One region of the Mycolicibacterium cosmeticum genome, then DNA from elsewhere that is predicted to be linked to it. Evidence: predicted binding sites of a transcription regulator. Region 1 holds the regulator's gene; each other region holds the start of a gene.
What was found. Region 1 encodes LexA, which represses DNA repair genes until DNA is damaged. Its sites were predicted from a motif close to CGAACANNTGTTCG; they were not measured.
Positions count from the first base shown of each region.

Region 2: a site for LexA is predicted at 2,593-2,606, ahead of BN977_RS01660 (HNH endonuclease signature motif containing protein). Genes of this name have one in related genera too.
Region 3: a site for LexA is predicted at 2,027-2,040, ahead of cofD (2-phospho-L-lactate transferase). Genes of this name have one in related genera too.

Region 1 covers NZ_CCBB010000003.1:1,817,366-1,821,526, forward strand. Annotated here, with positions in the region: gene BN977_RS27990 (LGFP repeat-containing protein) at 1-1,489, shown strand, start outside; gene lexA (transcriptional repressor LexA) at 1,497-2,171, opposite strand; gene BN977_RS28000 (LysM peptidoglycan-binding domain-containing protein) at 2,420-2,962, shown strand; gene nrdR (transcriptional regulator NrdR) at 3,037-3,501, shown strand; gene BN977_RS28010 (PhzF family protein) at 3,518-4,161, opposite strand, start outside.
Region 2 covers NZ_CCBB010000001.1:330,296-334,456, forward strand. Annotated here, with positions in the region: gene BN977_RS01650 (adenylate/guanylate cyclase domain-containing protein) at 1-456, opposite strand, end outside; gene BN977_RS01655 (DNA-deoxyinosine glycosylase) at 491-979, shown strand; gene BN977_RS01660 (HNH endonuclease signature motif containing protein) at 1,051-2,448, opposite strand; gene BN977_RS01665 (ribosomal protein L7/L12) at 2,629-2,892, opposite strand; gene BN977_RS01670 (amidase) at 2,876-4,161, opposite strand, start outside.
Region 3 covers NZ_CCBB010000003.1:1,065,311-1,069,471, reverse strand. Annotated here, with positions in the region: gene BN977_RS24315 (metallopeptidase family protein) at 1-353, shown strand, start outside; gene BN977_RS24310 (IS481 family transposase) at 460-1,455, shown strand; gene BN977_RS33155 (WhiB family transcriptional regulator) at 1,513-1,764, opposite strand; gene cofD (2-phospho-L-lactate transferase) at 2,245-3,252, shown strand; gene BN977_RS24295 (coenzyme F420-0:L-glutamate ligase) at 3,249-4,161, shown strand, end outside.

The DNA of each region.
Region 1 (4,161 bases):
GCCCGAGCTGGCCGACCAGCTGGCCGGGCTGGAGGTGCCCTCGGACGCCACCTCGGAGATCGCCGCGGCGCGCCGCGCGGCCGGTGGTGCGCTCGGCCCGCTGGGTGCCCCGGACGGCGGGCAGTACGCGATCGGCTCCGACGGCGTCGGCCAGAACTTCGCCGGCGGCAAGATCTTCTACAGCCCGGCCACCGGTGCCAATGTGGTGACCGGGCAGGTGCTGGCCAAATACGAGAGCGTCGGTGGCCCGACCGGCGACCTGGGATTCCCGACGGCCAGCGAGGCCGACGGGGGACTGGCGCCGGCCAGCCGTTTCGTGCCCTTCGCCGCCGCGGACCAACCCGTCATCTTCTGGACGCCCGACTTCGGTGCGGTGATCGTGCGCGGGGCGATGAACGCCGCCTGGCAGAAACTCGGCGGGGCGACCGGCGAATTGGGCGCCCCCAAGAGCGACCAAACCGAGAACGGTGACGTCATCAGCCAGCAGTTCAGCGGCGGCAGCATCTCCTGGAATCGGGCGACGCACACCTTCACCACCGAACCCGCGAACCTGCAGTCGCAGCTGGCCGGACTCGAGGTGCCCGGCGCGGATGCGCCGAAGGCACCGGCCGCCGAGCCCACCGGTGACAACGGCAACAAGTGGTACACGTGGAGCTGGTGGTGGCTGCTGGGCCTGATCCCGCTGCTGGCGTTGATCGGCCTGATCGTGGTGGCGGTGCTGCGCAATCGGCGTTCCCGCGCCGACCAGTTCGCCGGCGAGCACTACGACGAGTACGAGTCCGGTTACCACGAGGGTTACGAGCACGCCGGTTATGACGGTGCCGGATATGACCAGGCCGATTTCGACAGGGCCGGTCGCGACCCGGCCGGATTCGATGAGGCCGGGTTCGATGAGGCTGGGTTCGATGAGGCCGGCTACGACTCGCACGAGCCCGACGACTACGAGAGCGGCCCGGCCGGCTTCGGCCAGGAACCCGGTGGATATTCGCCGCAGAGCCCGTGGGCGCTGTCGGTGCCCCGAGCCGGAGACGCCCCCGACGCCCCCGACACCGACGACGATGGCGATGACGCCGACTTCGTCGACACGGCGCCGACGCGTATCGAATCCGACGTCCCGGCCGAGGCCCCGGAGGAAGCCGCCGCAGAACCCACCGCAGAACCGGCGGCCGACACCGACAGCGAACCGCCGACGACGGGAGTGAGCCTGGTGGGGGGTCTGCCGCCCATTCCGCGCTCCACCTATGAACCCGATTTCCCCAGCGGGCGGCACGCGGCCATCCAGATCGAGGAGCCGGACCCGGCGCGCACCTCGGTGCGGCCGGCCGGCAGTGATCCGTTCCGCGCACCCGACGGCTACCTGGTCAAGGCCGATACCGGCACCGGCCTGTACTGGACTCCGGGAACGCCCGGTTACGACCAGACGCCGGCCGAGATCTGGTTCGCCAGTGAGGAATTCGCCGTGACGAACGGATTCGTCCGGGCCGACTGAGGGCCCGTCAGATCTTGCGGATGACGGTCACAACCTTGCCCAGCACGACCGCGTCGTTGCCGGGGATGGGGTCGAACGCCGGGTTGTGCGGCATCAGCCAGACCTGACCGCGCGTCCGCTTGAAGGTCTTGACGGTGGCCTCACCGTCGATCATGGCTGCGACGATATCGCCGTTGTCGGCGACGTTCTGTTGCCGGACCACCACCCAGTCGCCGTCGCAGATGGCGGCGTCCACCATCGACTCGCCGACCACCTTCAGCAGGAACAGCGAGCCCTCGCCGACCAGTTCGCGCGGCAGCGGGAAGACATCCTCGACGGCCTCCTCGGCCAGGATCGGCCCGCCGGCCGCGATCCGGCCCAACACCGGCACGAAGGTGGGCTCGGGCAGGGCATCGGAACCGGCGACATCGGTGGCAACGATCGGGGTCACCGCGTCGTCGGCGCCGCGGACGTCCACCGCGCGCGGGCGGTTGGGATCGCGGCGCAGGTAGCCCTTGCGTTCCAGGGTGCGCAGCTGGTGTGCCACCGATGACGTGGACGTCAGACCGACCGCGTCCCCGATCTCGCGGATGCTGGGCGGATACCCGCGACTGGTGACCGACGCGCGGATGACCTCGAGGATCGTGCGCTGCCGCTCGGTGAGGCCCGACCGCGGTTCAGGGGTGTCGGTGTGCTCGCTCATGGCGCCGAATCTAGTCGCACCGCCTACATTAATCAAACATGTGTTCGAGGCGTGTCGGCATCGGCGCCGGTCTGTGGCCCTTGTTGCTGAAGTGACCTGTGCGACCTGTGTGACATCTCAGACTTGTCGGTGGGTGCCTTTATCGTTTGCAACAGTTCGATCACATGTTCTACCGATCGAACACCTGATCGACTATCTTCGAACACAAGAGCGAACGACCGGCAGGAAACCCCAGGAAAGGCGAAACGATGACCGTCATGGACACCCGATTCGGCACCGAATTCGATGATGCGTTCGATCCCCGCTTCGATTCTGCGTTCGAGGACCGTGAGTTCGGCCGGGCCCGGGTGGCGGTCCGCCGGCCCGCCCCAGCCGAGGTGTGGCCGCTGCCGCGTGACGTCGTCGTGCGCCGCCGCCGGCCCCAGGTGCGTCGGCCGGCAGGGGCGGCGTTCGGTTACCGGGGCACCGGCGTGCTGATGTCGCGGGCGTCGCGCCGCCGACGCCCGATCACCCCGGTCACCACGGTGGTGCTGGCATTGATCGCCGCGGCGATCACGGTATGGCTGGGTCTGGTCGCCCAGGTGGGTGGCGGCGTCGGCGACACCGCGGTGCAGGTGCCCACCCGGCTCTCGGTCGTCCAGGTCGAGGCAGGGGAGACGCTGCAGCACGTCGCGCAGCGGGTGGCGCCCGACGCGCCGGTGAACTCCGTGGTGGACCGCATCAAGGAGCTCAACAAGCTGGACTCGAGCTCGGTGCTGGCCGGCCAGACCCTCATTGCGCCGATCGGCTGAGCTGCCCGAGCGTGGTGCAGGTAGGCTCGGAGGCGTTCGATCTGGTCGACATGCGGCACGGCGAAGGAGCGGTGATGCACTGTCCGTTCTGCCGCCACCCGGATTCCCGTGTCGTCGATTCCCGTGAGACCGACGAGGGCCAGGCCATCCGCCGCCGGCGTTCGTGCCCGGAATGCGGCCGCCGCTTCACCACCGTGGAGACCGCCGTGCTGGCCGTGGTGAAACGCAGCGGGGTCACCGAACCGTTCAGCCGCGAGAAGGTCATCAAGGGCGTGCGCCGCGCCTGCCAGGGCCGCCAGGTCGACGACGACGCACTCAATCTGCTGGCCCAACAGGTGGAGGACGCCGTCCGGGCCGCGGGCTCACCCGAAATTCCCAGCCACGAGGTCGGACTGGCCATCCTCGGACCGCTACGCGAGCTCGACGAGGTGGCCTACCTGAGGTTCGCCTCGGTATACCGGTCGTTCAGCTCGGCCGAAGACTTCGAGCGCGAGATCGCCGAACTGCGCGCTCACCGCCGGGTGAGCAGCCCCGGCTGACCATCCACCTGTTCCGTCAGTCCAGCAGCGTATTGCCGTCGTGCACGACGCGCCCGCCGACCTTCACCCAGCCCTGCGGATCCCACCAGGTGTCGATCAGTGACCCCTTGCCCTGGATGATGTGCAGATCCCGGCTGAGATAGTCGGTCATGCGGACCGCCGCCGCGCCGGTCGCCTCATCCTCGACGATGCCCAGATTCGGGGCGAACATCCGCGACCGCAGCTCGCCGGGCGCGGCGTCGGTCCACGCCCAGATGTAGTGCTCGGCATCGCCGGTGTAGTCGGCCGGGTCGGCCGCCAGCACGTCGTCGACCGACGCCAGGTCGTAGATCGCGAACTCGGGCGCCCATTCGGCCCGCGCGCTGATCACGGTGAGGTCCGCGCCGGCGTCGTCGGTGCGGTACTCGACCTGCACCAGCCCGGCCGGCACCTGCAGGGTCCGGACCGGGATGCCGCGTGCGCGCAGCCACCACGCCGCGCCGACGGTCGGATGCCCGGCGAACGGGAGTTCGACGGCGGGGGTGAAGATGTGCGCGCTCGCCGTCGTCGCGCCCGGGGCGGGCACGTCGATGAAAATTGTTTCGCTGTAGCCCAATTCGGTGGCCACCCGCTGCCGGTCGGCCGGGTCGACGGCCGCGGCGTCGACCACGCCGAGCGGAT
Region 2 (4,161 bases), on a different contig from region 1:
GGTGCCGCCCGCGGAGATCATCGCCGACAGGGCCGTGAACCGCAGCGCCTCAGCGGTTTTGGCCAACCCGTCGGCGATCACCCGGACCACCGCGACGATCCGTTCCTCGTCGAAGCCCAGGTCGACGAACTGCTTGACGTAGGTGAACATCTCGGCGTCGACGGCGGGATGCACGGGTGCGTCCGGGTCGTCGGACTGCGGCACCCCGATGGCCCGTTGGATGTGGCCGACCAGATCCGGATCCACGCCGTACGTCTGGCTGATCTGCCGTGCCGAGACCAGCCTGCCGTCGTCGCCGAGCGCGCGACGGGACACCAACAGCAGCGGCGCGTACGAATCCCGGATCTGTTCGACGGTGATGCCCCGCTCCAACAGCCAGGGGATCAACTCGGCCCGCTCCGCGCGCGCCTCGCCCTCGAGGCCGTCGAGCAGGTCGGCGAAATCTGGGGAGTCCACGACGCCAAGGTAGCGGTATGCGACAGTCAGTGGAATGACCGACGTGCTGCTCGGGCTCCCGCCGTTGATCGGGCCCGGCGCCCGGCTGCTGATCTGCGGCAACATGCCCAGCGTGATGTCACTGGCCTCCGGCGAGTATTACGGCAACCCGCGCAACGCGTTCTGGCGGATCACCGCGGAGGTCGTCGGCTTCGACGTGGCGGCGGCCTACCCAGCACGGGTCGCGGCGCTGCTGGACCACGGCATCGCGGTGTGGGATGTGCTGCGGTCGTGTGTGCGCCAGGGCAGTCTCGACTCCGCGGTGCGACCCGAGAGCATGGTGCCCAACGACTTCGCCACGTTCCTCGACCGCCACCCGACGATCGAACGGATGGTGTTCAACGGGGCGGCCGCCGAGACGAATTACCGGCGCCTGGTCGGCACTCCGGACATCCCCGCGCAGCGACTGCCGTCCACCAGCCCGGCCCAGACCATGCGCTACGCCGACAAATTGGCCGCTTGGCGAACAGCCCTGGCCGATTAGGATCGCGCCGATGCCGGCTTCGGGTCACCGCCATCCTCAACCGGATCAAGGCTGAGGTCGAGGCGGGCCGATCACGCGGCCGTTCCCGGCGGTGCGTCCGGTCTGGGCGTCCGGCCGGGGTTCTTGTCGCCCATGATGACTTCGGGGTGGTGGTAGGTGTTGGTGCGGGCCTGGCCGGTGTCCAGGGCCGGGGGCGGGATCCATTCGACGGAACCGTCGTCGCCGATGACGGTGGTCCAGCCACCATCGCCGACGAGTCGGTTGTGCGGGCCGCAGGCCAGCACGAGTTCCTCGATGTCGGTCTGCCCGTCGCGGGCGAAGTCGCTCTTCGCGTGGTGGGCCTGGCAGCCGTAGGCGGGCACCCGGCAGCCCGGGAACGTGCACCCGCGCTGCCGATAGGTCAACACCAGACGCTGGTCCGGGCTGGCGCAGCGCCGGGTCCGCCCGAAATGCAATGGCTGCCCGGTCACGTCGTCGAACACCGCCAAACACCACCACGCGTGGGCGGCCATCCGAAGGACATCGCGCATCGGCACCCGAGACCCACCCGCGGTGACCGCCTGCCCGGTGACCTCCTCGAATTCGGCCATCTTGGCTCCGAGCACCACCGTCACCGGCAACCCGTTGTGCTGCCCCAACTCCCCCGATGCCAGCGCGTTGCGCGCCACGGTGACCAGCGCGTCATGCTGACGCTGCCCCAGCGTCCGGGTGTCGGCATCGATCGCCTCCTGCGACGGGGTGCCCTTTGTACACGGGATCTCGTCCTCGGGATTGCACATCCCCGGACCGGCCAGCTTGCCCAGCATCGGTTCCAGGTAGGCCCGGCCTTCCGGGGTGATGGTGCCGTGGAAATCGCTGTTGCCATCCTCGTCTTGGGGGCCCAGCACGAAGCTGCGACGATCCTCGCGGCGTGCGGCGGCGTCATCGTCGTTGGGTTCGGGACCGTCGGGGTCGACGACCTCCAGCAGGTGTTTGGCCAGCCGACGCAGGGTGTCGGGGTCGTGGGCCGTGGCGTAGGCGGCCAGCTGCGCCTCCGCGTCGGCGCGGGTCGGCTCGTCCACCCCTGCCGGGAGTTTCTTCAGAGTCTTCGTGATGATCCGGATGTGTTCAGCCGTGATGTCACCCCGGGCTTGGGCGGCCGAGGTTGCCGGATACACCGGATCCAGTGGTTCCCCGGTCACGGTGCGGCGCGGGGCGAGCAGCTCCCCTTCGGTCAGCCGCCGGTGGGCTTCCTTGTTCGACAGGCGCAGCCGGATACCCAACGCATCGGCCCAGCTGCGCGCCCCCAGCTCAGCCGGGCCCGCTTGGGCTTTGAGCGCGGCCATCACCCGATGCTGTACCGCCGGAATCCGGCGGTACAGCTGTTCCAACGCGGTCTGGATGTCCAGCAGCTCGGTGATCGAGGCGTCGTCGAAGGAGGCGCCCGACAGTGTGTCGACCACCGCGATCAGATCGACCACGACCTCCATGCATCGAACACTAGTACGAACCACCGACATCTGCCGGGGTTATCCACAATCACGGATTTATCCACAACCGCACGCCTGCAACAGGTTTCGGTTGTCGCTGAAAAGTCGCTCGGAGGCGGGCATCGGGCATATGGTGCGGCACCGCGTTCAGCTGTTCAGGCGCGCACCACCGCCCGCACCTCAGCCCAGCCGCTCCACGATGTCCTTCGCCTCCCGCAGGCTCAACCCGGTCTCGTCCCGGAACACCTTGATGGCTTCGATCTTCTTGCCCTGCAACACCAGATTGCGCACCGTCACGCTGGCCCAGGTTTCGTTGGGCTCCCCCACCGGTCGCGACGGCGGCACCGCGGCACCCATCGCCCGTTCCAGTGCGGCCACCCGGCGTTCGAGTTCCTCGACCCGCCGCTGGACATCGTCCGCACCCGCGCTACCGAATAGACCCATGGGGCACAGTGTGCACCGGCGGCCGCCGATTCGCCCAGGGCCGCGCCGTCTCGAGTTGCGCGCTCAACGACAACAGGGTCGCCTCGTCGAACGGCCGGCCCATCAACTGGATCGACATCGGGATCCCATCCCCGTCCAGGCCCCACGGCACCACCGCGGCGGGTTGTCCGGTGACATTGCACATGGCCTGGAACGGCACCCGGCCGGCCACCCGGGCCAGCGTGGAGATCGCGCCCCGGCGCTGGTAGGCACCGATGCGGGACGGCCCGGTGGCCGCCCCCGGCGTGATGACGACGTCGACCTCGTCGAAAATGGACAGCACGCGCGCTGCGATGGCCGGTTCGGCCGCCAGGACGGACTCCATCCGACGCTGCGGGATCAGCCCACCGATACGGGCGAAAGCCCTTGTCCGGGAATCGAGCCGGTCCGGGTGCGGCAGCGCGCGAACGTCGTCGTACACGCCACGGAAGTACCGCGGCAACGCGTGTCCGTACACCGAACCGAGCGGATAATCCGGGTCCCGCTCGACGACGTGATGCCCCAATTCCCGCAGCACGGCGGCGGCGTCGGTCACCGCCGCCTGCTGCGGGGCACCCACCCGCGCGGTCACCAGCGGCGGCACCTTGCGGCTCACCGCGATCCGCAACCGGCCCGGCGGCCGCGTCGCCGCGGCCACGAAATCATGTCCGGGCGCGGTGACATCGAGGAACAGTGCGGCATCCTCGACCGTGCGTGCGAGCGGCCCGTTCGCCACCAGTCCGCACCACGAATTCTCGTGCGGCGCCGTCGGCACCCGATCCCGTTGCGGCTTGATCCCGAACAGTCCACACCACGTGGACGGTATCCGGATCGACCCCATCCCGTCGGACCCCAGCGCGATCGACGCGAGGCCCGCGGCGACGGCCGCACCGCTGCCGCCGCTGCTGCCGCCGGGGGCGAAGTCGCGATTCCACGGGTTGCGCGTCGCGCCGTAGGTGAGTGTCTCGGTGAACGGCCAGATCATCATCTCCGGCACCGCCGTCTTGCCCAGGATCACCGCACCCGCCGCGCGCAGCCGACGCACCACCTCGGCATCGGCGGCCACCGCGGGGCCGTGCGCGCTGCTGCCGTAGGTGGTCACCTGGCCGGCGATATCGGTGTCGTCCTTGATCGCGACGGGCACCCCGAGCAGCGGCAGCCGCTCGCCCGCGGCCAGCCGGGCCTGTGCCGCGGCCGCTTCGGCCCGCGCCGATTCGGTGAGAACCACGCGATAGGAACGAATTTCGGGAT
Region 3 (4,161 bases), 750 kb from region 1:
TGCTGGAGGCCTACGAACCGATCGAGCGCCGCTGGCATGACCGGGTGGCCACCCTCGACGTCGCGGTCGACGAGATCCCGCGGATCGCCCCCAAGGATCCCGACAGCGTGCAGTGGCCACCGGAGGTGGTCGCCGACGGTCCGATCGCCCTGGCCCGGCTGATCCCGGCCGGCGTGGATGTCCGCGGGAATTCCACCCGTGCGCGAATTGTGTTGTTCCGCAAGCCGATCGAACGCCGCGCCAAGGACGCCGACGATCTGTCGGATCTTTTGCATGAGGTATTGGTGGCGCAGGTGGCCACCTATCTGGGTGTCGAACCGTCGGTCATCGACCCGTCGATCGAAGACGACTAGCTGTACTGACCACAGAGGTTGGTAACGGCGTGGTGAGGTGACAACAAGAAGACCTCCGAGTGGAGTGCGAGCTGTCTAGGAACGCTCACCGATCTCGGAGGTCTTCATGTCCCACCGTAATGCGCCCCTGTCCGAAACTGGACGGCTGCGACTGGCTCGTTGTGTCGTTGAGGAGGGTTGGCCCCTTCGACGTGCTGCTGAACGGTTCCAGGTGGCTGTCACCACCGCCAGTCGGTGGGCCGGACGCTACCGTGAGTTCGGCGAGGCCGGTATGAGTGATCGCAGCTCACGACCGCATCGCAGCCCGACGCAAACACCCACACGTACCGAACGGCGCATCGTCAAGGTGCGTGTCATCCGGCGGTGGGGGCCGGCGCGGATCGCGTATCTGCTGGGTCTGAATGTCTCCACAGTGCACCGTGTTCTGACCCGCTACGGGTTGTCCAAACTCCGGTGGCTGGACCGTCCGACCGGCCGAGTCATCCGTCGGATGGAGTCGGCTTTTCCCGGCGACCTGGTTCACATCGATGTCAAGAAACTTGGCAAGATCCCCGCTGGCGGGGGCTGGCGCAAGCTCGGCTTGACGACAGGCAAGAAGAACTCGCGGGCTGATCGCAGCACCGGCCTGCTCGACAAGTACCGGCGCCCGGCGCGGGGCTATCACTTCCTGCACACCGCAATCGATGCTCACTCCCGGCTGGCTTACAGCGAACTGCTCGCCGATGAGCGCAAAGATACCGCTGCCGAGTTCTGGATCCGCGCAAACGCCTGGTTCATGGAGTGCGGTATCAATGTCAGGAATGTGCTGACAGACAACGGATCCTGTTACCGCTCGCATCCTTTCCGGGATGCACTCGCCGTCACCAACATCAGCCACCGCAGAACTCGCCCCTACCGACCCCAGACCAACGGCAAGGTCGAGCGCTTTCACCGCACCCTGGCCGACGAATGGGCCTACGCCCGGCTCTACACCACCGACGCAGAACGCTGCGAAGAGTTCCCCCGCTGGCTCCACACCTACAATCACCATCGCGGCCACACCGCGCTCGGCGGCCAACCACCCGCCACCCGCGTACCTAACCTCTCAGGTCAGTACAACTAGCCACCTACTGGCCACCTACGCAGAACGGCTCGGCCGGGAGGCCGAGCCGTTCTTGCGTCAGATGATGCCGCGCTTGAGGCGGCGTCTCTCCCTCTCGGACAACCCACCCCAGATACCGAATCGCTCATCGTTGGCCAGCGCGTACTCCAGGCAGCGATCACGAACCTCGCATCCCTGGCAGATGCGCTTCGCCTCGCGGGTGGAGCCGCCCTTTTCGGGGAAGAAGGCCTCAGGGTCGGTCTGCGCGCACAGGGCACGCTCCTGCCACTGATCGTCCTCTTCGTCGGCCGCGACCGCGTCGAAGTCCATCCGTTCCGGTACCAAACTCAATTGCGGGCGTCCGGTCACCTCGAACGGCACCGAACCGGTAGTGGTGTGCGGTTCGTTGTCCACTGAACCGAGCTGCCGGTCGTCGAACCGGAGCACGCGGTCGAAATTGACCTGCTCAAAAGACATGTTCCGCCTCCTCACCTGATTAATAGTCCCCATATTGGAGCTCTACGGAGCTCCACTCCCGCCATCACTATTGTGGTGTAAGGCCATCCCCGATACGCTCACTGTCGAACACCTTCGAACAAGTGATCGAATCTCGGTCTGCGACACCGGAACCGGGGTCAACCGCGAAATGACACTGATGTGATTAGACACTTGTTAGCTGCCAGGGTCAAGCGGTGGAAGGCATTTTCATACCATCTCGTGACATAGATCCGGCGTGTCCATGCACCGGCGTGTTCGCCACACCCGCCGCGATGTCGGCCACACAGGGCCGCTGGCCTAGGGTCTGAAGGCGTGAAAGTCACCGTTTTGGTCGGCGGCGTGGGTGGCGCCCGGTTCCTTCTCGGCGTGCAGCATCTGCTCGGGTTGGGCCAGTTTGCCAGCCACGGCGGGCCGTCCCCGGCCGGCCATGAGACGCCCGAGCACGAGCTGACCGCCGTGGTCAACGTCGGCGACGACGCGTGGATGTTCGGTGTGCGGATCTGCCCGGACCTGGATACCTGCATGTACACCCTGGGTGGCGGAATCGACCCCGAACGCGGCTGGGGCCACCGCGACGAAACCTGGCACGCCAAGGAGGAACTCGCAGCCTACGGCGTACAGCCCGACTGGTTCGGCCTGGGCGACCGCGATCTGGCCACCCACCTGGTGCGCACCCAGATGCTGCGCGCCGGTTATCCGCTGTCCCAGGTGACCGAGGCGTTGTGCGACCGGTGGCAACCCGGCGCCAGGTTGCTGCCCGTCACCGACGATCGCAGCGAAACGCATGTCGTGGTCACCGATCCAGAGGGCGAACGCCGGGCCATCCACTTCCAGGAGTGGTGGGTGCGCTACCGCGCGCAGATCCCCACCCAGAGCTTCGCCTTCGTGGGGTCCGACAAGGCAACCGCGGCACCGGGTGTGCTCGACGCCATCGCCGGGGCCGATGTCGTGCTGCTGGCGCCGTCCAACCCGGTGGTGAGCATCGGGACCATCCTGGCCGTCCCCGGTATCCGGGGGGCGCTACGGTCCACCCCGGCCCCGGTGATCGGGTACTCCCCCATCGTCGCCGGAAAACCGTTGCGCGGGATGGCCGACGAATGCCTGCGGGTGATCGGCGTCGAATCCTCGTCGCAGGGCGTCGGTGAGCACTTCGGCGCCCGCAGCGGCACCGGCATCCTGGACGGCTGGCTGATCGACCGGGGTGACACCGCCGACATCGACGGCGTGCAGGTGCAGCAGGCGCCGCTGCTGATGACCGATCCGGCCGCCACCGCCGAGATGGTGCGCGCCGGCATCCGTTTGGCAGGCTTGACGCTGTGACATCGGCGCACACCGGCAACGACCACGGCACCGACCACGGCACCTCAGCGGCGATCGAGATCATCCCCGTCCACGGCCTCGGTGAATTCCGGCCTGGCGACGACGTTTCGGCGGCCATCGCCGCCGCCGCCGACTGGCTGCGCGATGACGACGTCGTCGTGGTCACCAGCAAGGTGCTGTCCAAGGCCGAAGGGCGCATCGTCGCCGCACCGGCGGACCCCGAGCAGCGGGACGCTCTGCGCCGCAAACTCATCGACGACGAGGCGGTCCGCGTGCTGGCCCGCAAGGGCCGCACCCTGATCACCGAGAACGCGTTCGGGCTGATCCAGGCCGCCGCCGGCGTGGACGGATCCAATGTCGACGCCGCCGAACTCGCGCTCCTGCCGGTGGATCCGGACCGCAGCGCCGCGGCGGTGCGCGACGGGCTGGTGCGCCGGCTCGGCGTCCGGGTCGGCGTGGTGGTCACCGACACCATGGGCCGGGCCTGGCGCAACGGCCAGACCGATGTCGCGATCGGCGCGGCCGGCCTGCGGGTGCTGCACGGATACGGCGGCTCGCACGACGCTTTCGGCAACGAACTGATCGTCACCGAGATCGCGGTCGCCGACGAACTGGCCGCCGCCGCCGATCTGGTGAAGGGCAAGCTGACCGGCATCCCGGTGGCCGTGGTGCGCGGCCTGACCCTGCACGACGACGGCTCCGGCGGCCGCACCCTGGTGCGCAACGGCGAGGACGACCTGTTCTGGCTGGGCACCGCCGAGGCGATCGCGTTGGGCCGCAGCCAAGCCCAGCTGCTGCGCCGCTCCATCCGCCGATTCGCGCCCGACCCCGTCGACCCGGCACTGATCGAGGCGGCGGTGGCCGAGGCGCTGACCGCGCCCGCGCCCCACCACACCCGTCCGGTCCGGT